3 regions of the Streptomyces sp. NPDC057697 genome follow, and region 2 is predicted to be linked to each of the others. Evidence: predicted binding sites of a transcription regulator. Region 2 holds the regulator's gene; each other region holds the start of a gene.
What was found. Region 2 encodes HrcA, which represses chaperone genes, less so after heat shock. Its sites were predicted from a motif close to TTNGCACTCNGNNNNNCNGAGTGCNAA; they were not measured.
Positions count from the first base shown of each region.

Region 1: the regulator HrcA is predicted to act here: its motif matches at 3,813-3,839, upstream of groL (chaperonin GroEL).
Region 3: the regulator HrcA is predicted to act here: its motif matches at 6,980-7,006, upstream of groES (co-chaperone GroES).

Region 1 is NZ_JBHVJA010000010.1:159,883-169,967, reverse strand. It holds gene ACFVFH_RS24780 (trehalose-6-phosphate synthase) at 1-85, opposite strand, end outside; gene ACFVFH_RS24775 (glucosyl-3-phosphoglycerate synthase) at 130-1,086, opposite strand; SAM riboswitch class I at 1,240-1,366, shown strand; gene thrC (threonine synthase) at 1,384-2,694, shown strand; gene ACFVFH_RS24765 (MoaD/ThiS family protein) at 2,725-3,003, shown strand; gene ACFVFH_RS24760 (cold-shock protein) at 3,425-3,631, shown strand; gene groL (chaperonin GroEL) at 4,001-5,623, shown strand; gene ACFVFH_RS24750 (hypothetical protein) at 5,755-6,996, opposite strand; gene ACFVFH_RS24745 (ferredoxin) at 7,297-7,515, opposite strand; gene ACFVFH_RS24740 (cytochrome P450) at 7,521-8,711, opposite strand; gene ACFVFH_RS24735 (TetR/AcrR family transcriptional regulator) at 8,824-9,423, shown strand; gene ACFVFH_RS24730 (adenosine deaminase) at 9,518-10,085, opposite strand, start outside.
Region 2 is NZ_JBHVJA010000001.1:822,582-832,666, reverse strand. It holds gene ACFVFH_RS03725 (SpoIIE family protein phosphatase) at 1-897, shown strand, start outside; gene hemW (radical SAM family heme chaperone HemW) at 1,015-2,256, shown strand; gene ACFVFH_RS03715 (DUF3097 domain-containing protein) at 2,692-3,510, opposite strand; gene ACFVFH_RS03710 (MBL fold metallo-hydrolase) at 3,543-4,265, opposite strand; gene hrcA (heat-inducible transcriptional repressor HrcA) at 4,465-5,481, shown strand; gene dnaJ (molecular chaperone DnaJ) at 5,482-6,618, shown strand; gene ACFVFH_RS03695 (nitronate monooxygenase) at 6,743-7,819, shown strand; gene ACFVFH_RS03690 (16S rRNA (uracil(1498)-N(3))-methyltransferase) at 7,816-8,562, shown strand; gene ACFVFH_RS03685 (hypothetical protein) at 9,060-9,542, shown strand; gene ACFVFH_RS03680 (S41 family peptidase) at 9,623-10,085, shown strand, end outside.
Region 3 is NZ_JBHVJA010000002.1:180,143-190,227, forward strand. It holds gene ACFVFH_RS05985 (MFS transporter) at 1-863, shown strand, start outside; gene ACFVFH_RS05990 (YciI family protein) at 904-1,269, shown strand; gene ACFVFH_RS05995 (RNA polymerase sigma factor) at 1,311-2,579, shown strand; gene ACFVFH_RS06000 (hypothetical protein) at 2,679-3,344, shown strand; gene ACFVFH_RS06005 (hypothetical protein) at 3,396-3,761, shown strand; gene ACFVFH_RS06010 (methyltransferase domain-containing protein) at 3,774-5,027, opposite strand; gene ACFVFH_RS06015 (polysaccharide deacetylase family protein) at 5,143-6,144, shown strand; gene ACFVFH_RS06020 (hypothetical protein) at 6,141-6,449, shown strand; gene ACFVFH_RS06025 (hypothetical protein) at 6,536-6,865, opposite strand; gene groES (co-chaperone GroES) at 7,158-7,466, shown strand; gene groL (chaperonin GroEL) at 7,564-9,189, shown strand; gene ACFVFH_RS06040 (hydroxyacid dehydrogenase) at 9,594-10,085, opposite strand, start outside.

The sequences.
Region 1 (10,085 bases), on a different contig from region 2:
GGCCGCGGTTGGAGGCGACGAGGACCTGGGAGGACGGCCGGACGGGGGGCCGGGCAGTGGGCTGGGCTTCGTGCGCGGAGACCATGTTGCGGAATCTAGCCCGATCACGAACCGCCCAAACGTGCGAAGTCAGGCCGCCCGGCGTGAAACGTACTCCTCGACCTCGCACATCGGGGGGCGCTCCTCGGTGTCCACGGCATGGGTGCGCGGGACGAAGCCGTTCGCGCCGCGCTCGAACTGGGTGAGCGCCGGGCGCACCAGGTGGCCCCGGGACAGCCGCAGTTGCGCGGTCCGGTAGATCGCGGCCGCCATCCGGCCGAGCGCCTGGCCGTCCTGGTGCCGGTGCTTGCGCACCCCGACGTCGACCTGGGCCAGCGCGTCGAGGCCCACGGTGTGCAGCGCGTCGACCAGGAGGCCCAGCTCCACTCCGTAGCCGACGGGGAAGGGCAGCCGTTCGAGCAGCGAACGGCGTACGGCGTACTCGCCTCCCAGCGGCTGGACGAAGCCGGCCAGCCGCGGCCAGTGCAGATTGAGCAGCGGGCGGGCCACCAGCTCGGTCACCCGGCCGCCCTGGCCCGCGGTGTCGCCGAACGGGCGGTCGTACATCGCCTTCACGAACTGCACGTCCGGGTCGGTCAGCAGCGGGCCCACGATGCCGGAGACGAATTCCGCCGAGAAGTCCTTCAGGTCGGCGTCGACGAAGCACACGATGTCGCCGCCGGTCACCAGGAGCGAGCGCCACAGCACCTCGCCCTTGCCGGGCACGGCCGGGAGCCGGGGGAGTATCGCGTCCCGGTGCACGACCCGGGCGCCGGCCTCCCGGGCCACCCGCGCGGTGGCGTCGGTGGACCCGGAATCGATCACCACGAGCTCGTCGACCAGCCGGACCTTCTCCATCAGCTCGCGCCGGATCGTCGCGACGATCTCGCCGACCGTCGCCTCCTCGTTCAGCGCGGGCAGTACGACACTGACGCTTGCGCGACCCGCTTCCCCTGCCGCGGCCCTGGCGGCCAGGAGGCGGTCCAGCGGGCGGTCGGCGGCCGACCAGGAACGCCTGGTCAACCAGCATTCGACCTCTTCCAGCACGGTCGATACTCCCTGTATGTGATCCATCTCGCGGTTCGGACGGCTGTCTCGACGGTCCGGTGCTTCGGTTACAGTCTTGAACAACGCGGACGACCATCGCATGCCGGGGTCCGTCCGCCGACAAATGCCCGGATCCAAGATCCGGTGCCACAGCGCTCATCCAGAGGGACTGAGGGAACGGCCCGTTGAAGTCCCGGCAACCCCCCCACCGACCGACAGGTCCGGTGAGGAAGGTGCCAATTCCGTCTCGTGGCGAAACGCGCCACGAGGAAGATGAGGAGAAAGGGCCTCGCCATCATGGCTGCGCAGACCGTTGCAGTAAGCACCAGTTCTTCCGTCGACGCCGAAGCCGTCGACCTCGGTCCCGCTTCGGGCCTTTCCTGCCGCGAGTGCGGCGAGCGTTTCGAGCTCGGACCCATTTTCGCCTGCGCGTCCTGTTTCGGGCCGCTCGAAGTGGCGTACGACCTGCCGAGCGGCTCCCCCGAAGAGCTGAGGAAGCGCATCGAGGCGGGTCCGGCCAACATCTGGCGCTACGCGCCGCTGCTGCCGGTCCCCGCCGACGTCGCCGAGAAGCCCAATCTCAACCCCGGCTGGACCAAGCTCGTCCAGGCCGACAACCTCGCCCGTGAACTCGGTGTCGACCCGGGCAAGCTGTTCGTCAAGGACGACTCCGGCAACCCCACGCACTCCTTCAAGGACCGCGTCGTCGCCCAGGCCATCGAGGCGGCCCGCGCCTTCGGCTTCACCACCCTGTCCTGCTCCTCCACCGGCAACCTCGCCGGTGCCGTCGGCGCCGCCGCGGCCCGCGCCGGTTTCCGCTCCTGCGTCTTCATCCCGCACGACCTGGAGCAGGGCAAGGTCGTCATGGCCGCGGTGTACGGCGGTGAGCTGGTCGGCATCGAGGGCAACTACGACGACGTCAACCGCTTCTGCTCCGAGCTCATCGGCGACCCGCTCGGCGAGGGCTGGGGCTTCGTCAACGTCAACCTGCGGCCGTACTACGGCGAGGGCTCCAAGACCCTGGCGTACGAGATCTGCGAGCAGCTCGGCTGGCGGCTCCCGGACCAGCTGGTCATCCCGATCGCGTCCGGCTCGCAGTTCACCAAGATCGACAAGGGCCTCCAGGAGCTGATCAAGCTGGGGCTCGTCGAGGACAAGCCGTACAAGCTCTTCGGCGCCCAGGCCGAGGGCTGCTCGCCGGTCTCGGTCGCGTACAAGGGCGGCCACGACGTCGTCCGGCCGCAGAAGCCGGACACGATCGCCAAGTCCCTGGCCATCGGCAACCCGGCGGACGGCCCGTACGTCCTGGACATCGCCCGCCGCACCGGCGGCGCGGTGGAGGACGTGGACGACGAGCAGGTCGTCGACGCGATCAAGCTGCTGGCGCGCACCGAGGGCATCTTCGCCGAGACGGCGGGCGGGGTGACGGTCGGTGTGACGAAGAAGCTCATCGAGGCCGGTCTGATCGACCCGTCGCTGACCACCGTCGTACTCAACACGGGTGACGGGCTCAAGACCCTCGACGCGGTGGCCGAGACCTCGCAGGCGACCGCGACGATCCGGCCCAGCCTGGACGCGTTCCGCGCCGCCGGCCTCGCCACCAGCTGACCACCCGAGACTCCAGGAAGGGCACCCACCATGAGCGTCAAGGTCCGCATCCCCACCATCCTCCGCACCTACACGGGCGGCCAGGCCGAGGTCCCGGCCGAGGGCTCGACCCTCTCCCAGGTCATCGAGTCCCTGGAGCGGAACCACCCGGGCATCGCCGCCCGCGTCCTGGACGACCAGGGCAAGCTGCGCCGCTTCGTGAACGTGTACGTCAACGACGACGACGTGCGCTTCGAGGGCGGCCTGGAGACGGCGACGCCGGACGGCGCCGGGATCTCGATCATCCCGGCCGTGGCCGGCGGCTGCTGACGTCCTGTCCGGCCACCCCGCGTTATCGAATTGCCCCCTCCGTGTTTGAAACGGAGGGGGCAATTCTGCATGGTTGAGCGCGGTAGAGTGTGGGAAGTCCCCCCAGCTGCCCGTGCCGCCCGCATACGAGAATGCGCCCGGCCACGACAAGATGCAGCCAAAGTGCGCGATCCGCTTGAGGCATAAGTCGCCTTTGCCCGGCCCGACTTGCCCAGGATTCATATGAATTCCGCATATCCGGGCGTTCGGTTCTGCCGAGAATTCTCGTCCGATTGACCTGTTGCAGAGGGCAGTTGGGCAGATACATTCAGCCGCGGTCGACGCGTTCCGGCGCACACACCCTCTCCTGTCGGAGGGTGAGTTCTGACCCGGGTCCGCGAAGTGCGGTCCTGCGCAAGGGCCAGTAATAGGGGAGTTAGGCATGGCTCAGGGCACCGTCAAGTGGTTCAACGCGGAGAAGGGGTACGGCTTCATCGCGGTCGACGGTGGTGCGGATGTTTTCGTCCACTACAGCGCGATCCAGATGGACGGATACCGCACCCTCGAAGAGGGTCAGCGAGTTGAATTCGAGATCTCGCAGGGCCAGAAGGGGCCGCAGGCAGACATGGTCAAGCTCGCCGTCGGCTGAGTTCGAGCGGTCGGCCAACGACACCACTCACGCACGGAGGGCCCGTACCCCGGGGGTACGGGCCCTCCGTGCGTCTGCGTGCGTCTCAGTGCGTCCCGTGCGTCCCATGCGTGAGCCCCCGGCGCGCTCCGCGCCGCCGCCCCGGGAGCCCCGGCGCGGTGTCCACATCCCGAGGGGGACGCTTGCACTCTCGGGGGTCGAGTGCTAATCATTGGCGTTAGCACTCTCCAGGTGAGAGTGACAGAACTTGGACCGGGCCGGTGAGGCCCGCAGGTCGGTGGGGCAAGGAACCACCGGTCACGCAGGCCGTCCGTCGCGGGCGCCACTCGGTCCGGAGAAATCCACCCCTGTCCGGGAGGACCACTTCACATGGCCAAGATCATCGCGTTCGACGAGGAGGCCCGGCGCGGTCTCGAGCGCGGCATGAACCAGCTCGCCGACGCCGTCAAGGTCACCCTTGGCCCCAAGGGTCGCAACGTCGTCCTTGAGAAGAAGTGGGGCGCCCCCACGATCACCAACGATGGTGTTTCCATCGCCAAGGAGATCGAGCTGGAGGACCCGTACGAGAAGATCGGTGCGGAGCTGGTCAAGGAGGTCGCCAAGAAGACGGACGACGTCGCCGGCGACGGTACGACCACCGCCACCGTTCTCGCCCAGGCTCTCGTCCGCGAGGGTCTGCGCAACGTCGCCGCGGGTGCCAACCCGATGGCGCTCAAGCGGGGCATCGAGAAGGCCGTCGAGGCCGTCTCCGCCGCCCTCCTGGAGCAGGCCAAGGACGTGGAGACCAAGGAGCAGATCGCTTCGACCGCCTCCATCTCCGCCGCCGACACCCAGATCGGCGAGCTCATCGCCGAGGCCATGGACAAGGTCGGCAAGGAAGGCGTCATCACCGTCGAGGAGTCCCAGACCTTCGGTCTGGAGCTGGAGCTCACCGAGGGTATGCGCTTCGACAAGGGCTACATCTCGGCGTACTTCGCCACCGACATGGAGCGCATGGAGTCGTCCCTCGACGACCCGTACATCCTGATCGTCAACTCCAAGGTCAGCAACGTGAAGGACCTCCTTCCGCTGCTGGAGAAGGTCATGCAGTCCGGCAAGCCGCTGCTGATCATCGCCGAGGACGTCGAGGGCGAGGCCCTGTCGACCCTGGTCGTCAACAAGATCCGTGGCACCTTCAAGTCCGTCGCCGTCAAGGCCCCGGGCTTCGGTGACCGCCGCAAGGCCATGCTCGGCGACATCGCCATCCTCACCGGTGGCACCGTCATCTCCGAGGAGGTCGGCCTCAAGCTGGAGAACGCCGGTCTCGACCTGCTCGGCCGCGCCCGCAAGGTCGTCATCACCAAGGACGAGACGACGATCGTCGACGGCGCCGGTGACAGCGACCAGGTCCAGGGCCGCGTCAACCAGATCCGTGCCGAGATCGAGAACTCCGACTCGGACTACGACCGCGAGAAGCTCCAGGAGCGCCTCGCGAAGCTGGCCGGCGGCGTGGCCGTCATCAAGGCCGGTGCCGCGACCGAGGTCGAGCTCAAGGAGCGCAAGCACCGCATCGAGGACGCGGTGCGCAACGCCAAGGCCGCCGTCGAGGAGGGCATCGTCGCCGGTGGTGGCGTGGCTCTGCTCCAGGCCTCGGCCGTCTTCGAGAAGCTGGAGCTCTCGGGTGACGAGGCGACCGGCGCCAACGCCGTCAAGCTGGCGCTGGAGGCCCCGCTCAAGCAGATCGCCGTCAACGGTGGTCTTGAGGGCGGCGTCGTCGTCGAGAAGGTGCGCAACCTGGCCGTCGGCCACGGTCTGAACGCCGCGACCGGCGAGTACGTCGACATGATCGCCGAGGGCATCCTCGACCCGGCGAAGGTCACGCGTTCCGCCCTGCAGAACGCCGCGTCCATCGCCGCGCTGTTCCTCACCACCGAGGCCGTCATCGCCGACAAGCCGGAGAAGGCCGCCGCGGCCGCCCCGGGCGGCATGCCGGGCGGTGACATGGACTTCTGATCCTGACGGATCGGTCGTTCCTGTACGGCTCTGTCGTCTCGGCCCCCTGGACCAGCCGGTCCAGGGGGCCGAGGTGTCTCACCGCGCGTACACACGCGCCCTGCCCGGCCGGGTACCGGAGGAGTGCCGTCCTACGGGAGCCGGTCGAGGAGCCAGGCGCAGAGCTCCTCCGTCACCAGGGTGTGCCCCTCGTTCCGGGAGGCGAGCCGGAACTCGTCCAGCCCGCTCGCGCCCGGCGGGAGCCGCGAGATGTCCGTGTACAGCTCGTCGTCCGTGTCCAGGTCGGCGACGTCGACCGCACTGACGGACGGGACGAAGCAGTGCGAGCGGATGCGCACATCGGCCTTGAAGCCGAGGAACGGGTCGAGGGAGTTGAAGGCGTCGGCGAGGATGCCGAAGCCCTCCAGGGAGCCGCCGGGCGCGCCGTCGATCGACGGAAGCCCGCTCGTACGGCCCTCGTTGGTCTTCAGGGTCAGCACCCGCAGCTTCGCGACGAGTTCGTCGCGGCCGGGTGCCTGGGTGTAGAGCCTGGTCCCCACGACCGACAGGCCCTTGCCCTCCAGGGCCAGTTCCCCCGCGCGCACATCGGTGCCGATGCCGGTGTCCGTGCCGTTGGCGACGCCGATCAGCCGGGGCCGGCGCGGCCACTCGCCGACGGCCGCCATCTCCGCCAGGAACGCGGCGCGCGCGTCGCTCTGGTCCGGGGTGTCGTCCCACTTCGCGAGGTGCCGCCACAGCAGCTGGCGGGCGGCCGGGCTGTTGATCTGGTCGGAGAACCGGCTGTCGAGGTCCTTGATGTAGTGCGCGAACGCCTGGAGCGCGACCGGGATCCAGGCGCCCCGGTGCGGGCTGTCGTACGAGAAGTACAGCGCCGTCCGGTGGTCGATGCTGTCGGTCTCCATCCTGGCCAGCGCGTGCCGGGTGACGAGCCCGCCCGCGCTGAATCCGCCCACGGCCAGCGGCGCGTCGCCCCGCTGCTCGGCGATGGTCCGCGCGATCGCCGCCCGTGCGGTGCGGGAGTTGTCCAGAATCGATGCACTGCGTTCGTGGAAGCCGAGAAGAATGACGTCGTGGCCCCGGCGGCGCAGCTGGCTGATGAGCGCGTAGTCGCCGAACTCCATGATTTCCCAGGAGAATTCCAGCTCGCTCGGCCCGGTGCCGAAGCCGTCGGCGACGATGACCGGCCGCATCAGGCCGGTGTGCCCCTCGCCGTAGTAGACCCAGGCGGTGCCGCCCGGCAGATCCCATACGGTGCTGGGCGGCAGCGGAAGGGAAGCGGGCCGCTGGGCGTCGAGGCGGGGGCCCGGGGCCAGGGCGATGGCGGGCCTCTCGCGGAGCCCGGAGACGATCTGCTCGTGGGACGGTTCGGACATGGTTCGCTCCCCTTTGGGCCGGTTGATTACGATGCGCGCCAAGAGGACCACGCAACGTAGCGATCAAGCGGCGAAGGAGGATCAAACCACCCCCAGGTGGGAGCCGGTTTCGGACACCGGGCGTGGCGCGGTGCCGGGTCGGTCGCGGCGGCGCGATCTCGACGGTGGGGGCCGTCGGTCCGGCGTGCCCGGCCGGCCGGGCGGCCCGCCCGCGAGAGGGGCGGCGGGGGCGCGACCGCGTGCGGGGGCCCGAGCCGCCGGGCGGGGGCGCCGCGGCGGCTCGGGCGTGGTGGCGGGGGCTCAGTCGCGGCGGGGGCCGATGACCGAGGCTCCTTCGTGCACGGTGATCGCCAGGGCCGGGCAGATGTCGGCCGCGTCCAGGACCCGTTCGTCCGGCTCGATCCCCTCGGTCCGCGCGCGGGCGCGCTCGCCGTCCAGGGCGAACACCTCCGGGACCGTTCCGGCGCACATCCCCGAACCCTGGCAGAGCTGGGCGTCGACGCGTACGTTCCAGGTCACGGCGCTCACCACTCCACCGGCATGACGCGCGGACCGCGCACCAGCATCTCGGACTTCCAGGTCACGTCGCCCGCCAGGCGCAGCCCGGGGAAGCGGGTGATGAGGGCGGACAGCGCCTCCTGGAGTTCCAGCCGGGCCAGCGGGGCGCCCAGGCAGTGGTGGACGCCGTGGCCGAATCCGAGGTGCTGGTTGCCCTCGCGGGCGATGTCGAGCACGCCCGGGGCGGTGAACCGGAGCGCGTCGCGGTTGGCGGCGCCCACGGCGACCAGGACGGGGCTGCCCGCGCGGACGAGCGTTCCGCCGACCTCGATGTCCTCGGTGGCGTACCGGGGCTGACCGGCCCCGCTGCCCAGGGGGACGAAGCGGAGCAGCTCCTCCACGGCGTTCGGCACGAGCTCCGGCTCGGCCCTGAGCCTGGCCAGCTGGTCCGGGTGGTCGAGGAGGGTGAGGACGAAGTTGGGGATCTGGGACGCGGTGGTCTCGTGTCCCGCGACCAGGATGCCCACGCAGAGGTCGATGAGTTCGAGTTCCGAGAGCCGGTCGCCGTCATCGCGGGCCTCGATGAGCGCCGTCATCAGGTCGTCCTGCGGTGCCCGGCGGTGCTGGTCGATCAACCCGGCCATGTAGGCGCGGAGTTCGGCGCGGCTCGCGTCGAACTCCTCGGCGGTGAGCGAGCTGGTCGACAGCGCGTCGTCGCTCCACACGCGGAACCGCGGCCGGTCCTCGGTGGGCACGCCCAGCATCCGGCAGATCACGGCGACCGGCAGCGGCAGCGCGAACAGGTCGACCAGGTCGGCGGGCGGTCCGGCGGTCTCCAGCTCGTCGAGCAGGGCGGCGGTCAGCTCCCGGACCTGGGGGCGCAGCTTCTCGACCTGGCGGACGGTGAACGCCTTGGCGACCAGGGAGCGCAGCCGGGTGTGGTCCGGCGGGTCCATGCCGAGGATCCCGCCGTCGCGCTGCCCCTCGGACTGGCGGGGTTCGTCGTGCGAGGCGGCCGCCGCGCGGCTGAAGCGCTGGTCACCGAGGACCAGCCGGGCATCGGCGTAACGGGTGACCAGCCAGGCCGGCTCCCCGTACGGCAACTGGACCTTCAGGAGGCCCGATTGGCCGCGGACCCGTTCGTAGGCATCGGAGAGCTGGAGTCCGTCGGGGGTGTTGAAGGGGTAGGCAAGGGGTGCGATATCTGCGGTCGTCACTGCGGCCTCCCGGATGTAAGCAGCTGCTTACAACGGTAGGAGCGCCCTGCGCGGGCGGTCAACGACGCTTTACGGCCGTTATCCTGACGGGCCGTCCGAGAGGAATTCCGCCATGGAACCCCGTTCCGTCCCGCCGCCCGAGGAGCGCCGCAGGGACGCCTCGGCGACCCGTCGCCGCCTGTTGGAGGCGGCCCGTGACCTGTTCGCGGAGCGGGGCTACGAGGGCACGACGGTCCGGGCCATCGCGGCGCGGGCCGGGGTCAACCAGGCCCTGCTGTTCCGCTATTTCGGCTCGAAACGGGGTTTGCTGACGGAAGTCGTCGCGCTGGGCGGGCTGGAGCAGCTGCGGGCGACGCCGCCGGAGGAGCTCTTCGAGACCGCCCTGCGGTCGATGCTGACCCGGAGCGCGGAGAAGACGGAGGACCGGTCCCTGGAGGTCTATCTGCGCTCGGTCGGGCGGGGCGACGAGGCGGCCGGAACGCTGCGGGAGCTGGGGGAGGAGTACCAGAGCGCGTTGGCCGGGCTCTCCGGTGCCCCGGACGCGGTGCTGCGGGCGGATCTCGCCATGGCCTGGCTGCTGGGGATCGGTCTGATGCGGACGGTCGTCGCGCGGGAGCCGCTGGCCGGTGCCGAGCCGGACGACGTCTGCCGTCTGGTCCTCGGCACGCTCAGCCATCTGTGGGCGGCGGAACCGGGCGACGACGAGGCGTAGCAGGGGCGCGCCGGGGCCCGGGGGACGCGGCCGGGCCCGGGACGTGTGCCCCGGGCCCGGCGCAGGGCCCCGGAGGGTCCTGGTCTGCGGTGGGTCAGCGGTTGGCGTGCTCGAAGGCGGCGAAGGCCGTCTCCTGGCGCCACTCGGTCGCCGCCTTCGGGTTGGCGGCGAGGAAGCGGGCGCAGCGCGCGCTGGGCCGCTCGGCGCCGGGACGGTCGCCCCGGCAGGCGGCCACCGGACGGTAGCGGGACGGGGCGGAGCCGGTGTCCCACAGGCTGCGGCCGTTCCGGAAGGCGTACTCCAGCGAGGCGCGGGCCAGGTCCTTCAGCTCGACGTAACCGAGGTCGTACGTCTTCGCCGCGTACTGGTACTCGTGGCTGATGTCGATGCGCGAGACGCCCGGGTCGTCGGTGGCCAGGACGATCGGGACGCCGTAGTGGCGGTAGGCGTTGAACGGGTGGTCGGCGCCCGCGATGCCGAGGATCTGCTTGTTGCTGGAGAACGGCACCTCGACGGCCACGTTGCGCCGGGCCATCGTCCGCGCCAGCTGCCGCCAGTCGTTCTCGTGGACCAGGTCCACGCCGTGGCCGATGCGCTCGGCCCCGGCGACGAGCACCGCCTCGCGGATGTGGAAGGTCAGGTCCTCGGGCTTGACCAGGCCG
Region 2 (10,085 bases):
GGCCGGGAGGGGCTCACCCGCGTCCCCGACGAGGTGACCGCGCTCATCGAGGACTTCGTACGCCGGGTCGGGCTCGCCGTCGGCGCCGCCCGCGAGTACACCCGGCAGGCCACCATCAGCCGCATCCTTCAGCGCGCACTGCTGCCCGGCAAGGTCGCCGACATACCCGGGGTCTCCAGCTCGCTGGTGTACGAACCCAGCGACGACGGCGTCGTCGGCGGTGACTTCTACGACATCTTCCCGTGCCCCGGCGACCGCTGGTGCTTCGTCCTCGGCGATGTGCAGGGCAGCGGCCCCGAGGCCGCCGTCGTCACCGGCCTCGCCCGGCCCTGGCTGCGGCTGCTGGCCCGTGAGGGCTTCGGCGTCGGGGAGGTCCTGGACCGGCTCAACCGGCTGCTCCTCGACGACGCGATGGAGGCCGCCGAGGCGGCCGCGCTCATGGTGGCCGCCGCCGGGGGCCAGCAGACGGCGGACACCGGGCAGTCGCGCTTCCTCTCCCTGCTGTACGGGGAACTCGTGCCGCTGCCCGGCGGCGGCGTCCACTGCACCCTGGCCAGCGCCGGCCACCCGCTGCCGCTGCTGCTGCGGCCCGACGGCGAGGTGCGCCCGGCCGCCGAGCCGCAGATACTGCTCGGGATCTTCGACGACGTCGCGTACGAGAGCCAGAGCTTCGACCTGGCGCCCGGCGACAGCCTGCTGTGCGTCACGGACGGGGTGACCGAGCGGCGCTCCGGGCCGCTGATGTTCGACGACGGCGACGGCCTGGCCCGAGCCCTGGCCGACTGCACCGGGCTGTCGGCGGACGGCATCGCGGACCGGATCAAGCGGGCCGTGCACGAGTTCGCCGAGCGGCCGCCCGACGACGATCTGGCGCTGCTGGTGCTCCAGGCGGGGTGAGGTTCGTCTCCCGGGCGGGGTGCGGCCCGTTCCCCGGGGCGGGGCGAGGCTCCTTCCCCGGGCGGGCAGCCGCCGTGGTCACGGGCGTGGCCGGGGGTTCCCCGGCGGCGCGCGACAATGGGCGGTATGCCTTCCGTACTGCCCGATGGTGAACCCGTGCCCGACGACGGGGCGCTGCCCCGCCATGCCCTGGAAGGCGCCGCGGACCGGCCGCTCGGCTTCTATCTGCACGTGCCGTACTGCGCGACCCGCTGCGGCTACTGCGACTTCAACACCTACACCGCCACCGAGCTGCGCGGCTCCGGCGGCGCGCTGGCCTCCCGGGACAACTACGCCGAGCATCTGATCGGCGAGGTCCGCCAGGCCCGCAAGGTGCTGGGCGACGATCCGCGCCCGGTCCGCACGGTCTTCGTCGGCGGCGGTACGCCCACGCTGCTCGCGGCCGCGGACCTCGTCCGGATGCTGGGGGCGATCCGCGAGGAGTTCGGGCTCGCGGACGACGCGGAGATCACCACCGAGGCCAATCCGGAGTCCGTCGGTCCGGCGTATCTCGCCGAGCTGCGGGCGGGCGGCTTCAACCGGATCTCGTTCGGGATGCAGAGTGCCCGGCAGCACGTGCTGAAGATCCTGGACCGTACGCATACGCCGGGGCGGCCCGAGGCGTGCGTGGCCGAGGCCCGGGAGGCGGGCTTCGAGCACGTCAACCTCGACCTGATCTACGGCACGCCGGGGGAGTCCGACGACGACTGGCGGGCCTCGCTGGACGCGGCGATCGGCGCGGGTCCGGATCACGTCTCGGCGTACGCGCTGATCGTCGAGGAGGGGACGCAGCTGGCACGGCGGATCCGGCGCGGCGAGGTCCCGATGACGGACGACGACGTCCACGCCGACCGCTATCTGATCGCCGACGAGGCGATGGCCGCGGCGGGCTTCTCGTGGTACGAGGTGTCGAACTGGGCCCGCACGCCCGAGGGACGGTGCCTGCACAACGAGCTGTACTGGCGCGGAGCCGACTGGTGGGGCGCCGGGCCGGGGGCGCACAGCCATGTCGGCGGGGTGCGCTGGTGGAACGTGAAGCATCCCGGGGCGTACGCGCAGGCGCTGGCGGAGGGGCGGTCGCCGGGGGCCGGGCGCGAGGTCCTCTCCGAGGAGGACCGGCGGGTCGAGCGGATCCTTCTGGAGCTCCGGCTCGCGGACGGCTGCCCGCTGTCGCTGCTGGCCCCGGCCGGGCTGGCCGCGTCCCGCCGCGCGCTGACGGACGGGCTGCTGGAGCACGGGCCGTACGAGCGGGGGCGGGCGGTGCTGACCCTGCGGGGGCGGTTGCTGGCGGATGCGATGGTGCGGGATCTGGTGGACTGAGGGTGGGGTGTGGGGCGCGGGTGCGGGCGCAGGTGCCGGTGCCGGTGCCGGGGCGGGTGCCGGTCCCGGGCGTGGTGGGGTGCGGTGCGCGGGGGGTGCGCCTGCGGCGGGCCTGTTCCCCTGTCCCGCCCCTTCCCGTAACCGGGGGCTCCGCCCCCGGACCCCCGCTCCTCAAACGCCGGAGGGGCTGACAGAAGCCCCGACCGGGCTGAGGGAAACCCCGGTGGGCTGGGGAATCCCCGACCGAGCTGGGGAAGCCCTGACCGGGCGGGGAAAGCCCCACGGCTGGGAGAAGCCCCGCAGGGCTGGACAGGCCCCGACCGGGCTGAGAGAAGCCCCGACCGGGCTGGGGAAACCCCGACGGGCTGAGAGAAGCCCCGACGAGCTGAGGGAACCCCCACGGGCTGAAAGAAGCCCCGCAGGGCTGGGCATCCCCTACTCCGGTGCCGTCACGAAGTCGATCAGGTGCTCCACCGAGCCCAGCAGGGCCGGTTCCAGATCGCGGTACGAGCGGACCGTGGACAGGATCCGCTGCCAGGCCGCGCCGGTGTTCTCCGGCCAGCCGAGCGCGCGGCACACGCCGGTCTTCCAGTCCTGGCCGCGCGGTACCACCGGCCAGGCCGCGATGCCCGCCGAGGACGGCTTCACCGCTTCCCACACGTCGATGTAGGGATGGCCGAGCACCAGGACGTTCGCGTCCGAGACCTGGGCGGCGATCCGGGACTCCTTGGAGCCGGGCACCAGATGGTCGACCAGGACGCCCAGCCGGGCGTCCGGGCCGGGGGAGAAGTCGCGCACGATGGCGGGGAGGTCGTCGATGCCCTCCAGGTACTCCACGACCACGCCCTCGATCCGCAGGTCGTCGCCCCAGACCCGTTCGACCAGCTCCGCGTCGTGCCTGCCCTCCACATAGATCCGGCCCGCCCGCGCGACCCGGGCCCGCGCCCCCGGGACCGCGACCGAACCCGAGGCCGTACGGGCCGGGCGCACGGGGCCGGCCGCCGAGGGGCGGACGAGGGTGACCACCCGGCCCTCCAGCAGGAAGCCACGCGGTTCCATCGGGAAGACCCGGTGCTTGCCGAAGCGGTCCTCCAGGGTCACCGTCGGCCCCTGGGCCGTCTTCTCGCAGCGGATCACCGCACCGCAGAATCCGGTGGAGACCTCCTCCACGACCAGATCGGGCTCGGCGGGGACCTCGGGAACGGGGGCGGACCTCTTCCACGGCGGGGTCAGGTCCGGCTGGTAGCTGCGCATCGGACGACGATAGGACGACCTGGCCCCGAGGGTCACGACACGCCGAAGCGTACGGCCAGTTGTTCACGCTGGGCGCGGACGAACGCGGCGTTCACCACCGCCCCGTGGCCCGGTACGTACACCCCGTCCTCGCCGCCCAGCTCCAGCAGCCGGTCCAGCGCGGCCGGCCAGCGGGACGGGAAGGCGTCCTCGCCCGCCTGCGGTTCGCCGGACTCCTCGACCAGGTCGCCGCAGAGCACGATCGCGGGGGAGCCGGGGACGACGGCCACCAGGTCGTGGCCGCTGTGCGCGGGGCCCACGTCGGCCAGCACCACCTCGCGCCCGCCGCCCAGATCGAGCGTCCACTCGCCGCACACCTGGTGGTGCGGCGACACCAGCGCGTCGACGGCCTCCGCCGCGTCGTGCTCGGTGACCCCGTGACGTACCGCCGAGCCGTGCAGCCCCGACGCCTCGCGCTCCAGCAGCTCCGCGAGGCCGACCGCCCCGTACACCTCGGTGCCGGAGAACGCGGCGGTGCCCAGGACGTGGTCGAAATGGGGGTGGCTGAGTGCGATATGCGTCACCCTCCGGCCGAACAGGGCCTGGGCCTGGGCCCGCACCTCGGCGCCCTCGCGGAGCGTCGATCCGGTGTCGAAGAGCAGTACCCCGTCCGTTCCGGCCACCAGCGCGACCGTCGCGTCCCACCCCGGAAGGCGCCGCCGGCCCACTCCATGACCGAGCCGCTCCCACCCGAACTCTTCCCAAGAGGCATCCATACCGGGACGCTATCGGCAAACGGCTCGCGAGGTCTCGCGGTAGCGTGGCCGGTCGCCCTTGCTAGGCCCCCACTCGACCGCCGTACACTGGCCGGGGGATTGCTGGCACTCGCGATGACAGAGTGCCAGGCGGATTCCTGGGCAGGGACACAGGAACGACCCGAGAACCACCGAGGAAACACAGCTGGAGGTGTGCGCGATGCTCAGCGAACGCAGACTCGAAGTCCTTCGCGCCATCGTCCAGGACTATGTCGGCACGGAGGAGCCCGTGGGCTCCAAGGCGCTCACCGAGCGGCACAAGCTGGGGGTCTCCCCGGCGACCGTGCGCAACGACATGGCGGTGCTGGAGGACGAGGGCTTCATCGCCCAGCCCCACACCAGCGCCGGACGCATCCCGACGGACAAGGGCTACCGGCTCTTCGTCGACAGGCTCGCGGGGGTCAAGCCCCTCTCCTCGCCGGAGCGCCGGGCCATTCACAACTTCCTCGACGGAGCGGTCGACCTCGACGACGTCGTGGGCCGCACCGTACGGCTGCTCGCGCAGCTGACCCGGCAGGTCGCCATCGTGCAGTACCCCTCGCTGACCCGGTCGACGGTGCGGCACGTGGAGCTGCTGTCGCTGGCGTCCGCCCGGCTGATGCTCGTGCTCATCACGGACACCGGCCGGGTCGAGCAGCGCATGATCGACTGCCCCGCCCCGTTCGGTGAGACTTCTCTCGCCGATCTGCGGGCCCGGCTCAACAGCCGGGTCGTCGGACGCCGCTTCGCGGACGTCCCGCAGCTGGTGCAGGACCTGCCGGAATCCTTCGAGAGCGAGGACCGGGGCACCGTGTCCACCGTGCTCTCCACCCTGCTCGAAACCCTCGTCGAGGAGACGGAGGAGCGGCTGATGATCGGCGGCACCTCCAACCTCACCCGCTTCGGACACGACTTCCCGGTGATGATCCGGCCGGTGCTGGAGGCACTGGAGGAACAGGTCGTGCTGCTGAAGCTGCTCGGCGAGGCCAAGGACTCGGGCATGACCGTACGTATCGGGCACGAGAACGCCCACGAGGGGCTCAACTCCACGTCCGTCGTCGCGGTCGGCTACGGTTCGGGCGACGAGGCAGTCGCCAAACTCGGCGTGGTCGGACCGACCCGCATGGACTACCCCGGAACGATGGGAGCGGTACGCGCAGTGGCACGTTACGTCGGACAGATCCTGGCGGAGTCGTAAGTGGCCACGGACTACTACGCCGTACTCGGCGTACGCCGCGACGCATCTCAGGACGAGATCAAGAAGGCATTCCGTCGGCTCGCCCGCGAGCTGCACCCGGATGTGAACCCCGATCCGAAGACCCAGGAGCGGTTCAAGGAGATCAACGCCGCCTACGAGGTGCTGTCGGACCCGCAGAAGAAGCAGGTCTACGACCTCGGCGGCGACCCGCTGTCCGCCTCCGGCGGCGGTGGCGCGGGCGGATTCGGACAGGGCGGCTTCGGCAACTTCTCCGACATCATGGACGCGTTCTTCGGTACGTCGTCGCAGCGCGGGCCCCGTTCGCGCACCCGGCGCGGCCAGGACGCGATGATCCGTTTGGAGATCGATCTCGCCGAGGCCGCGTTCGGCACCACCAAGGACATCCAGGTCGACACGGCCGTCGTCTGCACCACGTGCAGCGGCGAGGGCGCCGCCCCCGGCACCTCCGCCCAGACCTGTGACATGTGCCGCGGCCGCGGCGAGGTCTCCCAGGTCACCCGGTCCTTCCTCGGCCAGGTCATGACCTCGCGGCCCTGCCCGCAGTGCCAGGGCTTCGGCACGGTCGTGCCGACCCCGTGCCCGGAGTGCGCCGGTGACGGCCGCATCCGGTCGCGGCGCACGCTCACCGTGAAGATCCCCGCCGGTGTCGACAACGGCACCCGCATCCAGCTCGCGGGCGAGGGAGAGGTCGGCCCCGGCGGCGGCCCGGCCGGCGATCTGTACGTGGAGATCCACGAGCTCTCGCACGCGGTGTTCCAGCGCCGGGGCGACGATCTGCACTGCACGGTCACCATCCCCATGACGGCGGGCGCGCTCGGCACCAAGGTGCCGCTGGAGACGCTCGACGGCCTGGAGGAGGTCGACATCCGGCCGGGCACCCAGTCCGGCCAGTCGGTCCCGCTGCACGGACGCGGCATCACGCATCTGCGGGGCGGCGGGCGCGGCGATCTGATCGTGCACGTCGAGGTGATGACCCCGACGAAGCTGGACCCGGAGCAGGAACGGCTGCTGCGGGACCTGGCGAAGATGCGGGGCGAGGAGCGGCCCACCGGCCAGTTCCAGCCCGGCCAGCAGGGACTGTTCTCCCGGCTGAAGGACGCCTTCAACGGTCGCTGACCGGTCTGCCGCACCCCTTCCGGACGCCGGGTGGGCCCGCTCGACGGGCCCGCCCGGCGTTTGAGTACAAAGCGGACCCCGTCCCGCGCTCCCCGGTCCGCGCGGGACGTGACACGATGCGGTCATGTCATCCGCGTTGACCGATCTCTGCCGGTATCCGATCGTGCAGGCCCCGATGGCGGGGGGCGCGTCCGCCCCGCAGCTCGTCGCGGCCGTCTCCGAGGCGGGCGGGCTCGGTTTCCTCGCCGCCGGGTACAAGACGGCGGACGGCATGTACCACGAGATCAAGCAGCTGAGGGGGCTGACCGGTCAGCCCTTCGGCGTCAATCTCTTCATGCCGCAGCCGGCCCTCGCCGACCCGAGCGCCGTCGAGGTGTACCGGCACCAGCTCGCGGGCGAGGCCGCCTGGTACGAGACCCCGCTGGGCGACCCGGACGCCCATGGCGGCGACGACGGGTACGAGGCCAAGCTGGCCATCCTCCTGGAGGACCCGGTCCCGGCCGTCTCGTTCACCTTCGGCTGCCCGACCCGCGACACCCTCGACGCGTTCGCCGGGGTCGGCACGTACACCGTGGTGACGGTGACCACGCCCGAGGAGGCCCAGGCCGCGCAGTGGGCGGGCGCCGACGCGGTCTGCGTCCAGGGCGTCGAGGCGGGCGGCCACCAGTCCACCCACCGCGACGACCCGCAGGCCGACGGCGCCGGGATCGGGCTGCTCTCGCTGGTCGCCCAGGTCCGCGAGACCGTGCAGATCCCGATCGTCGCGACCGGCGGGCTGATGCGCGGGTCCCAGATCGCCGCGGTGCTCGCCGCGGGCGCCGAGGCGGCGCAGCTCGGTACGGCGTTCCTCGCCTGCCCCGAGTCCGGCGCGAGCCCGCTGCACAAGCAGGCCCTGACCAACCCGCTGTTCGTACGGACGGCCCTGACCCGGGCGTTCTCCGGCCGCCCGGCCCGCGGTCTGGTCAACCGGTTCGTGCGCGAGCACGGCCCGTACGCCCCCGCCGCCTATCCGCAGGTCCACTACCTGACCGCAGGGCTGCGCAAGGCGGCGGCGAAGGCCGGGGACGCGCAGGGCATGGCCCTGTGGGCGGGCCAGGGACACCGGATGGCACGCGAGCTGCCCGCGGGCCGGCTGGTCCGGCTGCTCGCCGAAGAACTGGACGCCGCACGGGCGGCAGTGAGCACAGGGAGTACGCAGTGACCGCACCGGTCTTCGTCGTCGAACAGGTCCCCGGCGGACCCGAGTTCGTCCTGGAGGGGCCCGAGGGCCGGCACGCCGTGTCGGTGAAGCGGCTGCGCGCCGGTGAGGAGCTCGTGCTCACCGACGGGCGCGGCCACTGGACGGAGGGCGCCGTCCTGGCCGCCGAGGGCAAGGACCGGCTCGTCGTCACCGGTCTGACCGGCATCCGGGAGGAGCCCCGCCCCGCTCCCCGGATCACCGTCGTCCAGGCCCTGCCCAAGGGCGACCGGGGCGAGGTCGCCGTGGAGACGATGACGGAGACCGGCGTCGACGCGATCGTGCCCTGGCAGGCGGCGCGCTGCATCACGCAGTGGAAGGGCGACCGCGGCCTCAAGTCCCTGGCGAAGTGGCGCAACACCGCCCGGGAGGCGGGCAAGCAGTCCCGCCGGGTCCGCTTCCCCGACGTGGCCGACGCGATGACGACCAAACAGGTCGCCGCGCTGCTGGCCACGGCGGACTTCGCCGCCGTCCTGCACGAGGACCGGGGACACGACAGCGAGCCGCTGGCCACCGTCCCGCTCCCCGACCGGGGCGAGATCGTGCTGGTCGTCGGGCCCGAGGGCGGTGTGTCGCCGGACGAGCTGGCGCTCTTCGCCGAGGCGGGCGCGCGGACCTGCCGACTCGGGGCGAGCGTGCTGCGCACCTCCACGGCGGGCACGGCGGCGACGGCGCTGCTGCTGGGGCGGACCGGCCGCTGGTCGTGAGCCCGGCCGGTGGTTGTGAGCCCGGCCGGTGGCGGCAGGGGCGGCTTCTGGTGGTGGGGCGGCTTCCGGTGGTGGGGCGGCTTCCGGTGGTGGGGTCGGGCCGGTTGCTGTGGGATCGGCCGGTGGGCGTGGGGTCGACCGGTGGGCGTGGGGTCGGCCGAAGAGCATGAGGTCGGCCGGAGGGCGTGGGGCGACCGGTTGCCGTGGGGTCGGTCGGTGGGCGTGGGGCCAGGGTTTCCCGTGAGGCGGCTTTCCTCGTGGCACCAAAGTCTCCCGCGAGCCCGATTCTCCCGTGAGGCCGACTTCTTCCCCCGGGAACGGCCGTGTTCGCAAGGCCGGTCGGCAACTGGCGGTCGGCCGGAGCTTCTTCGTGCGCCCCGGCGGCGCCCCCTGGTGCGACCGCACGCCGTCTACCGTCCGGTGGGTATCGGTGGGAAGCTGCCCGTATGTGGACATCAAGGGCATGGGGTCAGGGACGGGAACGGCGCTTTCTGGCCGTGTCCGCACTCGTCGTCGCGGCGGTGGCCGGGGCCACCGCGTGTGAGCCCACGAACGGGCTGAATTCCGCGTCCGTCGCGGTGACCACCGGCCGGGTCGGCACCGGCGCGCTGGAGCGCAACGGGGTCGATGTGCAGTGGCTGAGCTGTACCGCCGGAGCCGACGGGGGCCAGGCCCAGGGCGCGTCGCCCGTCGTGGCCGTGCGCCGGGTCGCGAACGTGGACTGCAACGGCAGGACCGGCAACGGCGAGGCCATCACCCTCACGGGCAAGGTGACCCAGGAGCTCGGCGGGCGGTGCGTGCGGGGGGACCTGACCGCCCGGACGGGCGGCAGGGACGTCTTCCGGGCGGATGTGCTCGGCAACTGCGACGCCGCCCCCTCGACCGCCGTGCTGAACCCGCTGCCGGCCGGTGGCGGCGCCGGCGTCCGACCGGCCGTCACGGTCACGGTCACGGTGACGGAGGCGCCCATGGGCAAGTGAGTCCGACCGGCGCACGGCCGCCCGTCGTACTCCGGCCAACCCGGTTACGCGGAACAGGACCGCGGCCTAGGGTGACCGATGTGACACAGCCTGCCTACCTCCGATACCCCCATGTCCAGGGCGATTCGATCGCCTTCACCGCCGAGGACGACGTCTGGCTGGCCCCGCTGGACGGTGGCCGCGCCTGGCGCGTCAGCGCCGACAACCGGCCCGTCGGCCACCCGCGGATATCGCCCGACGGCACCCTGGTCGCCTGGACGTCCACCCGGGACGGGGAACCCGAGGTACACATCGCCCCGGCCGACGGCGGACCCTCCGAGCGGCTCACCTACTGGGGCGACGCCCAGACCGCCGTCCACGGCTGGACGCCCGGGGGCGACGTGCTGGTCGTCAGCGCCCAGGGACAGGCATCGCACCGCCGCACCTGGGCCAGGGCCCTCCCGGTCGACGGCGGACCGGCACGCACCCTGCCGTACGGGCCGGTCGGCTCGGCCGCGTACGGGCCCGGCGGCCGGGTCCTGCTGCTCTCGGTCACCATGGGGC
Region 3 (10,085 bases), on a different contig from region 2:
CCGACGCCTGGGGATCGGCCCGGACACTGGGCACGCTGGGCGCCGCCGTGCTGCTGCTCGCCGCCTTCGTCGTCGTCGAGCTGCGGACCGGCAGTCCGCTGCTGCGCCCCGGACTGCTGACCCAGCGGCCGGTCCTGACCGCGAACATCTTCTGCCTGCTGCTGAGCTCCGGGCAGTTCGCCGCCTTCTACTTCGTCTCGCTCTACATGCAGCAGGTCCTCGACTACGGGCCGACCGCCGCCGGGGCCGCCTTCCTGCCGTTCTCGGCGGGCGTCGTCGCCGGATCGCTCATCGCCACCCGTGCGGTCGCGGCGCTCGGCACCGGGCGGCTGCTGGCGCTCGGCGGCGTCCTGGCCGCGCTCGGCCTGGCCGGGTTCGCGGCGACGGCGCAGGCGGACGGCAGCTTCCTCTACTCGATCCTCGGCCCGTCCCTCGTGTGCAGCGTCGGCGTCGGGATGTGCTTCGTGCCGCTGGGCACGGCCGCCACGACCGACGTGGTGCCCGAGGAGACGGGCATGGCCTCCGGGCTGATGAACAGCGCCCGCCAGGTGGGCGGCTCGCTGGGGCTCGCCGTGCTGGTCACCGTCGCCGCCCGGGTCACCGGGGACGGGGCACGGCCCGCCGACCTCGCGGCCGGGTACGCGGCGGCGTTCTGGGTCTGCGCCGGGCTGCTCGTGGTGGCGGCGCTGGTGGCCCTGGTGCTGCTTCCGGGCGGCAGGGCGGCCGTGCAGCGGACCGCCCCGGCGCCGGAGAGCGCCGAGGCGCCCGAGCCGGAGACCGCTCCGGTCGCCGGGCCGGAGAGTTCCCGGAAGAATTTCCCGGGACCTGTCGATCCGGCCGGGTCCCGTTCGACGCAAGGGTGAGAGGCGGGGACCGACCCCGCCCCCGGACCCAGGAGGCACCATGCCACGCTTCATGTCGCTGATCCGCATCGACGAGCAGCACCCCTTCCCCGAACCGGACCCCGAGTTCGAGAAGCGCATGGGCGCCCTGTTCGAGGAGATCACCAAGGCGGGCGTCATGCTGGAGACGGCCGGGCTCGCCCCGACCTCCCAAGGGACCAGGGTCACCTGGTCCGGCGGGAAGCTCAGCCGGACCGACGGGCCCTTCACCGAGACCAAGGAGGTCGTCGGCGGCTACGCCATCCTCCAGGTCAAGGACGAGGAGGAGGCCCTGGAGTGGACCCGGCGCTTCCTGCGCACCCACCCGGAGAGCTGGACCGTGACCTCCGAGGTCCGCCGGATCGACGAGGGCACCCCGGGCGCCTGACCGGTCCCGTTTGCCCCGCCCCGGTGCGGCTGCTGTGATGGGTGACCGTGACGGCAGCAGGCGCGACCGGGGCGGTCGAGACGGTCTTCAGGATCGAGTCCCCGCGGATCATCGCGGCGGTCGCCCGCATCGTGCGGGACGTCGGCATGGCCGAGGAGATCGCGCAGGACGCCCTGGTGGCCGCATTGGAGCAGTGGCCGGAGTCAGGTGTCCCGGACCGGCCGGGCGCCTGGCTCATGGCCACCGCCAGACACCGCGCGATCGATCTCGTACGCCGCAAGGAGACCTACGCGCGCAAGCTGGCCGAGGTGGGCCGTTCCCTGGCGGACGTGCCGCCGCCCGAGCCCCCCGGGACGGACGGCATCGACGACGATCTGCTCCGGCTGATCTTCACCGCCTGCCACCCGGTGCTCGCCACCGAGGCCCGGATCGCTCTCACCCTGCGTCTGCTCGGCGGCCTGACCACCGAAGAGATCGCCCGCGCGTTCCTGGCCCCGGAACCGACCGTCGCCCAGCGCATCGTCCGGGCGAAACGGACCCTGGGCCGCGCGGGCATCCCCTTCGAGGCGCCGTACGGGCCGGAGCGCGCCGCCCGCCTCGGTCCGGTGCTCGAAGTGATCTACCTGATCTTCAACGAGGGGTACGCGGCGACCGCGGGCGACGACTGGCTGCGCCCCGCGCTCTGCGAGGACGCGCTGCGGCTGGCCCGGGTGCTCGCCGGTCTGATGGAACAGGAGCCCGAGGTCCACGGACTGGCCGCGCTGCTGGAGCTCCAGGCCGCACGGACCGCCGCCCGGACCGGGCCGGACGGTGCGCCGGTGCTCCTCGCCGACCAGGACCGGGCCCGCTGGGACCGCCTGCTGATCCGGCGCGGGGTCGCCGCCCTGGAGCGGGCCGTGGCCCGGAGCGGGGGCGCCGGGCTCGGCCCGTACACCGTGCAGGCCGCGATCGCCGCCTGCCATGCGCGGGCGGCGACGTACGAGGACACCGACTGGGACACCATCGCCGCCCTCTACGACCGCCTCGCCGCGATCGTCCCGTCCCCGGTCGTCGGGCTGAACCGGGCCGTGGCGGTCTCGATGGCGCGGGGACCGGCGGCCGGTCTCGCCCTGGTCGACGCGCTGGCCGGTGACCCGGCGCTGCGGGGCTACCATCTGCTGCCCAGCGTCCGCGGGGACCTGCTGGCCAGGACGGGGCGGCTGGCGGAGGCACGGGCGGAGTTCACGCGGGCGGCCGGGCTGACCCGCAACGCACGGGAACGGGCGTTGCTGCTGGCCCGCGCGGAACACCCGGCCCGGGACGGCCGCTGACCGCCCGTCACCGGCCGGCGCGCCGCGCCGCGGAAGCCGCGCCCCGGGAAGCGCCGCTCCCGAACCGGCCCCGCACACACGGTCGGTAGGGTCTGCACCATGTCTCCCCGCGCACCTCTGCCGCCGCCACCGCCTCCCGTGGGCATACGTTCCTGGCCCGACCGGGAGGCCCTGCTCGCCGACCGGGCCGCGGTGCTCGACGCCTTGGTCCGGGACCATGTGGCACCGGGGCGGCTGGCGCTGCTGTGGCTGTGGGGGGCGCTCTGCGCGCTCGGCTGGCTGCTGGTGGGCACGGCGCTGATCACCTTCGAGGAGTCCTACGACGTCATCAGCGCCGCGGTCGGGGTGGTCATCGTCGCCATGGGCGTCGGCTGTGTGGTGCCCGCCGTCATCGTCGTCGTCATCGGCCTGCGCCGGGACGGCAGGATCCGCCGGCTGCTCGACGCCTGGGGCGGCCTGGACCGCGATCCGGCACGCGACGCGGCCCTGCGGATGCCGGGCGTCTCCCTCGCCTGGCTGCTGATGTCCTTCGCGCTCTGCGCGGTCGGGCTGTACGCCTGCGTCGCCGTCCCGGCCGGCGGCGGACTGAACGGCGAGCCCTACGGACTGGCCGTGCTGGTCATGGGGCTCGGGGTGACCGCCTGGATCGTCGGACTCATCGGCCTGGTCAAGGCGTTCGCCCACCGGCGCTGGGTGCTGCGGGTGCTGGCCGGAGCACCCGCGCCGGAGCCGCTGTTCTCCGTAGGAGGAGGCGCTCACCGCTGACCCCGGTCCTATCCTGGCGTGACACATGGATCACGTCAGGGGGAGGACGACATGGAGTGGTACTGGTGGGTGCTCATCATCTTCTGGACGGGCGGCTTCGGATGGGCCGTCGACAACGTCCGTACGGCACTGCGCAACCGGCACGCCCGCAAGCTCGAACTCCTCGAAGCGGCCAGGCAGGAACGGCTGGCGCTCGAAGCGGCGAACCGGCCGCCGGAGCCGATCTGCGGCTGCACGCACCATCTCGCCAAGCATGACAAGCAGGGCAAGTGCCATGAGCGGATCGAGGTGCCGACGGCCTGGGACGAGGCCAAGAAGCCGGTCCGCTTCGAGTCCGGCCAGTGCAACTGCCAGCAGTACGTGGGTCCCCAGCCGCTCTCGCAGGTGTACGCGGAGGACCTGACCGACCTCGCCTGACGGCCGCCGGTCTCAGGCCGGGCCGGTCAGCGGGTGGCCGAGCAGCATCGTCGGCGCTCCGGCCACCCGGGTCAGGAAGACCGTCGCGGAGTTCGGCCCGGCGAGCTTCATCCGGCGGCGCAGTTCCTCCGGTTCGACCGCCGAGCCGCGCTTCTTGACGGTCAGGACGCCCACCTTCCGCTCCCGCAGCAGCGCCTTCAGCTTCTTCATGTTGAACGGCAGCCGGTCGGTGATCTCGTACCCGGAGACGTACGGGGACGCGTACGGCCGGTCGCTCGTGATGTACGCGATGGTCTCGTCGACCAGCCTGCCCTCGCACCGTGCCACGAGGTCGGCGACCAGATGGGCGCGGATGACGGCGCCGTCCGGCTCGTGGAGATAGCGGCCGACCGGGCCGACCGGCGGGGCGGGCAGCGGGGCCCCGGCCCACAGGGAGGCCCCGGCCGGGAGCACGGTGGCGCGGTACGAACCGGCCGCGAAGCCCTCGCCGAACCAGAGCACCGCCTCCTTCACGTCGCCGCCGTCCGAGATCCACTCGGCCTCCGCCTGCGCCGGGATCGCCTCGTGCGGGATGCCCGGGGCGATCTTCAGGGCGGCGCGGGGGGCGGCGAGCGCGGCGCCGGTCGCCCAGGAGAGCGGCGGCGAGTAGGCCTCCGGGTCGAAGATCCGGCCCCGGCCGCCGCGCCGGGCCGGGTCGACGAAGACCGCGTCGTACGGCGAGGTGTCGATGTCGGCGACATCGGCGCACCGCACCTCGATCAGACCGTCCAGGCCCAGGGCTGCGGCGTTGGCGCGGGCCACCTCGGCGGTCAGCGGGTCGCGGTCCACGGCGAGCACGCCGATGCCCGCCCGCGCGAGCGCGATCGCGTCGCCGCCGATCCCGCAGCAGAGGTCGGCGACCCGGCGCACCCCGCCCGTCTCCGCGAACCGCCGCGCGCGATGGGCGGCCACCGAGGTACGGGTCGCCTGCTCGACGCCGTTCGGCGTGAAGAACATCCGGTACGCGTCCTCGGCGCCGAACTTCGCCACCGCCCGCTGTCGCAGCCGGGCCTGTCCCAGCGCCGCCGACACCAGGGCGGCCGGGTGGCTGCGGCGCAGCCGGGTGGCGGTGGCGAGTTCCTGGGCGGGGTCGTACGTCCGCAGTTCGTCCAGGAGCGCGGCGCCCTCGGGGGTGCGCAGGGCCTGGAAGGCGGCGAGGGGGTCGGGGGCGTCGGACCGGCCGGCGGCGGACGGGTCGTTCGGGGCGAGAGCGTTCACTCGTCCCATTGTGAGCCAGCCGGGTAGACCGGCGGGCCCGGCGGCGGTGTCGGGCCGGGAGGCCGATCGCGTGCTGGCAGGATGCGGCGCCATGCAACTAGTACGACAAAACGAAAAAAACACAATGAAGCGTCACGGAACCTCCGTATCGGGCACCGGACGCGGCCGGAGTCCGGGCGGGCACCGGCCCGCCTGCGCCGTCCTGGCCGCCCTCCTGGTCGCCGCGGTCGGCTCCGGCTGCGCCTCCGGGGCGGGCGGCGAGGACGAGCACCGGGAGCGGCCCGTCGTCGGCTTCCCGGGAGCGGAGGCGGGCACGAACCCCGGCGCCGGACGTCCGGGCGGCCCCGGACAGCGCGCCCCCCAGGCGCGGGAGCCCGGCGAGGCCCACGAGAACGCGAAGCTCGCCCCGGCCGTGCGCGCGACGCTCGCCAAGAAGTGGGGGCTGGAGAAGACACCGCTGATCGCACCGCCGCCGCCCCTGGTGAAGCCGCGCATCACCACCCGCGAGGGCTTCGAGGTGGAGGGCGGCGACGACTCGCTGCCACCGGTCTTCACCACCGTCCCGACCAAGGACCGCGTCGTCTTCCTGACGATCGACGACGGCTCCGACAAGGACCCCGAGCTGCTCCAGATGATGGACGAGCTGGACATCCCGTACAGCGCGTTCCTCAGCGACTACGAGGTGAACGACAACTACGGATACTTCGGCGAGGCCCAGCGGCTGGGCGTCGCCCTCGACAACCACACGCTCACCCACCCCTATCTCCCCGGCCTCTCGTACGCCGAGCAGAAGCGCGAGATCTGCCATCAGCAGGACATCATCGAGAAGCAGTTCGGGAAGCGGCCCGTCCTCTTCCGCCCGCCCTACGGCAACTACAACGGGGACACGCTCCGCATCGCGCGGTCCTGCGGGATCAAGGCGGTGCCCCTCTGGAACGCCGAGGCATTCCCCGACCACATGGAGTGGCGCGAGGAGGACGAGGACCTGCACCCGGGCGACATCATCCTCACGCACTTCCGGGGGCGCGGTGAATGGGGCGGCAGCATGGCCGACCTGGTCCGGGCGGTCATGAAGACCGTCACGGACCGCGGCTACGCCGTGGCCCGGCTGGAGGACTACGTATGAGACGCGCGCACCGGTCGGCGGCCGGACTGCTGCTGGTCGGTGCGCTCCTCACCACCACCGGCTGCGCGCAGTCGGTGGACCCGATCGAACGGCTGGGCCGCAAGGCCGCCCAGCGGGTGAACCGTCCGCCGGAGGCGCCGGTGCACGGCGACCACGGCGGGGCGGGCTCCCTGGTCGTGATCGCCTGCCGTCGGCCGCCGGAGACCCGGCGCTCGCGGCCGTCGCCGCCGCTGAGGCACTGGTGGCCGGCCCGGCCGGGTTCGTACGAGGGAACGGGCACGGGCACCGGCTGCGGGCGGCCGTAGCCCCGTCCCCGCCGGGTTCGTACGAGGGAACGGGCGCGGGCACCGGCTGTGGGCGGCCGTAGCCCCGTCCTCGGCCCGCGGTGTCATCACGCACGGCGTCGGCACCTGGAGCCCGCCCGGGGCCGGTGCGCCCGGATCGGCACGACGGCGAAGAGGCGGGCGGCCGCGGTGATCCCGCCGAAGACCGGGACGGGCGTCCGGGCCGCCGCGGGCGGCTCCGTCGGCCCCGGGCCGCCGGGATCCGTCCGGGAGAGCGCCGGCCGGAGCGTCGCGACCGCGCCGATCGGCGCCTCCAGCGGGATCGGCAGCGGCCCGAGCGCCACATCGAGGCAGCCGTTCACGGCGCGCGACGCGTACGGCCGCCCGGCACGCGGGTCCGGACGCGGGCGCGGAGCGGGGTGCGGGGGACGCGTCATGTCCCCACGGCCGTACGGAACGGTCCGGTCCGTCCGTACGTTGTCCCCACGGTGTCCGGACCGTTGTCCGGACGATGCCCGGCCGCCGCGGCGGCGACGCCACGATCGCGCGAATTGGCACTCCGCTTGACCGAGTGCTAATCCCGGTCATAGTCTCGGTGCTGGCACTCACCACTGGAGAGTGCCAGCAGTACTGCGCGACTGGCAGGTCCGGCACCCGCGACGACGGATCGGCCTGGTCGCCACCCCAAGACTGTTACCCCGTGAGATCTCCGAAGGGGGAGACCGGATCGTGTCGACCGCCAGCACCAAGGTTGCGATCAAGCCGCTCGAGGACCGCATTGTGGTCCAGCCGCTCGACGCCGAGCAGACCACGGCCTCCGGCCTGGTCATTCCGGACACCGCCAAGGAGAAGCCCCAGGAGGGCGTCGTCCTGGCCGTGGGCCCGGGTCGCTTCGAGAACGGCGAGCGCCTTCCGCTCGACGTCAAGACCGGCGACGTCGTGCTGTACAGCAAGTACGGCGGCACCGAGGTGAAGTACAACGGCGAGGAGTACCTCGTCCTCTCGGCTCGCGACGTCCTCGCGATCATCGAGAAGTAATTCACCCACGTTTTCTGTTCTGCGCCCCTGGCCCCCTGCGAACTAACCAGCCGGGCGGCCGGGGGCGCAGTTCGTTCGAGAGGAAAGCTCAGCTCCCATGGCGAAGATCCTGAAGTTCGACGAGGACGCCCGTCGCGCCCTTGAGCGCGGCGTCAACAAGCTTGCCGACACGGTCAAGGTGACGATCGGCCCCAAGGGCCGCAACGTCGTCATCGACAAGAAGTTCGGCGCTCCCACCATCACCAACGACGGTGTCACCATCGCGCGCGAGGTCGAGCTCGACGACCCGTACGAGAACCTCGGTGCCCAGCTGGTGAAGGAGGTGGCGACCAAGACCAACGACGTCGCGGGTGACGGTACGACCACCGCCACCGTGCTCGCCCAGGCGCTCGTCCGCGAGGGTCTGCGCAACGTCGCCGCCGGTGCCTCCCCGGCCGCCCTGAAGAAGGGCATCGACGCCGCGGTCAAGGCCGTGTCCGAGGAGCTCCTCGCGACCGCCCGCCCGATCGACGACAAGACCGACATCGCCGCCGTGGCCGCGCTCTCCGCGCAGGACCCGCAGGTCGGCGAGCTCATCGCGGACGCGATGGACAAGGTCGGCAAGGACGGTGTCATCACCGTCGAGGAGTCCAACACCTTCGGTCTGGACCTCGACTTCACCGAGGGCATGGCCTTCGACAAGGGCTACCTGTCCCCGTACATGGTGACCGACCAGGAGCGTATGGAGGCCGTCCTCGACGACCCGTACATCCTGATCCACCAGGGCAAGATCGGTTCGATCCAGGAGCTGCTCCCGCTGCTGGAGAAGGTCATCCAGGCCGGTGGCTCCAAGCCGCTGCTGATCATCGCCGAGGACGTCGAGGGCGAGGCGCTGTCGACCCTCGTCGTCAACAAGATCCGTGGCACCTTCAACGCCGTCGCGGTGAAGGCCCCGGGCTTCGGTGACCGCCGCAAGGCCATGCTCGGCGACATCGCCACCCTCACCGGTGCGACCGTCATCGCCGAGGAGGTCGGCCTCAAGCTCGACCAGGCCGGTCTGGACGTGCTGGGCACCGCCCGTCGCGTCACCGTCTCCAAGGACGACACGACGATCGTGGACGGCGGCGGCGAGCCCGGCGACGTCAAGGGCCGGGTCAACCAGATCAAGGCCGAGATCGACGCCACGGACTCCGACTGGGACCGCGAGAAGCTCCAGGAGCGCCTCGCGAAGCTGGCCGGCGGCGTGTGCGTGATCCGTGTCGGTGCCGCCACCGAGGTGGAGCTCAAGGAGAAGAAGCACCGTCTGGAGGACGCCATCTCCGCGACCCGCGCCGCGGTCGAGGAGGGCATCGTCTCCGGTGGTGGCTCCGCTCTGGTCCACGCCGTCAAGGTCCTGGAGGGCAACCTCGACAAGACCGGCGACGAGGCCACCGGTGTCGCGGTCGTGCGCCGCGCCGCCGTCGAGCCGCTGCGCTGGATCGCCGAGAACGCCGGTCTCGAGGGCTACGTCATCACCTCGAAGGTCTCCGAGCTCGACAAGGGCCAGGGCTTCAACGCCGCGACCGGCGAGTACGGCGACCTGGTGAAGGCCGGCGTCATCGACCCGGTCAAGGTCACCCGCTCCGCGCTGGAGAACGCCGCGTCCATCGCGTCGCTGCTGCTCACGACCGAGACCCTGGTCGTCGAGAAGCCGGCCGAGGAAGAGGCCGAGGCCGCCCACGGCGGTCACGGCCACGCCCACTGACGCGTAACCGCTCGGGGCGCACAGCCGCAGAAGGCCCCCTGTCCCACCGCTCGACGGTGGGACAGGGGGCCTTTCGGCGTTCGGGGGCCACCGGAAGCCTTCGGCATCGCAGCTCGTCCGGGCGCTGTCAATACGCAGAACTCCCCATGTGATCTCCGTACGCCGTCCGGCAGAGTGGGCGCCCGGGTGGCAGGCGTCATCGGCCACCGGATCGCCCCGCGGCGGGTAGCCGCGCACCGTACGCGGTGTGCACCGGTACCCCGGGGGAGCGGGGCACGGAGAAGGCCGGTCGGCTCGGGGGATGCCGACCGGCCGGGACCGTCCGTGTCAGGGCTACGCGTCCGGATCGTGCCGGGCTCGCGCGCCCGGTGCCCGATCCGGACGGCGGCACTTCGGTATACGCCCTACGCCGAGCGCGGCAGCGCCCCCGCGAACACCGGGTCCGCGAAGGGCAGACCGGATCCGAAGCGCTCCAGCTCGTCCAGTGCCTGATCGGCCATCCGGTGCAGCTCGTCGCCCAGCGAACCCGCCACGTGCGGAGTGAGCAGCACATTGGGCAGCGTGTACAACGGCGAGTGCGCGGGCGGGAGTTCGGGGTCGGTCACATCCAGCACCGCGCGCAGCCGGCCGGTCGTCAGCTCGGCGAGCAGCGCGTCCTCGTCGATCAGCGAACCCCGCGCCGTGTTGATCAGCGTCGTCCCGGACGCCATGGCGGACAGCTGCGCCGCACCGATCAGATGGTGGGTCTCCGGCAGCTGCGGCGCGTGCACCGAGACCACGGAGCTGCTCGCGCACAGCTCGTCGAGCGGGGCGAGCCGCACGCCGAGCCGTGCCGCCTCCGCGTCGTCCACGTACGGGTCGTACAGCAGCACGTCCAGGTCGAAGGGGCGCAGCAG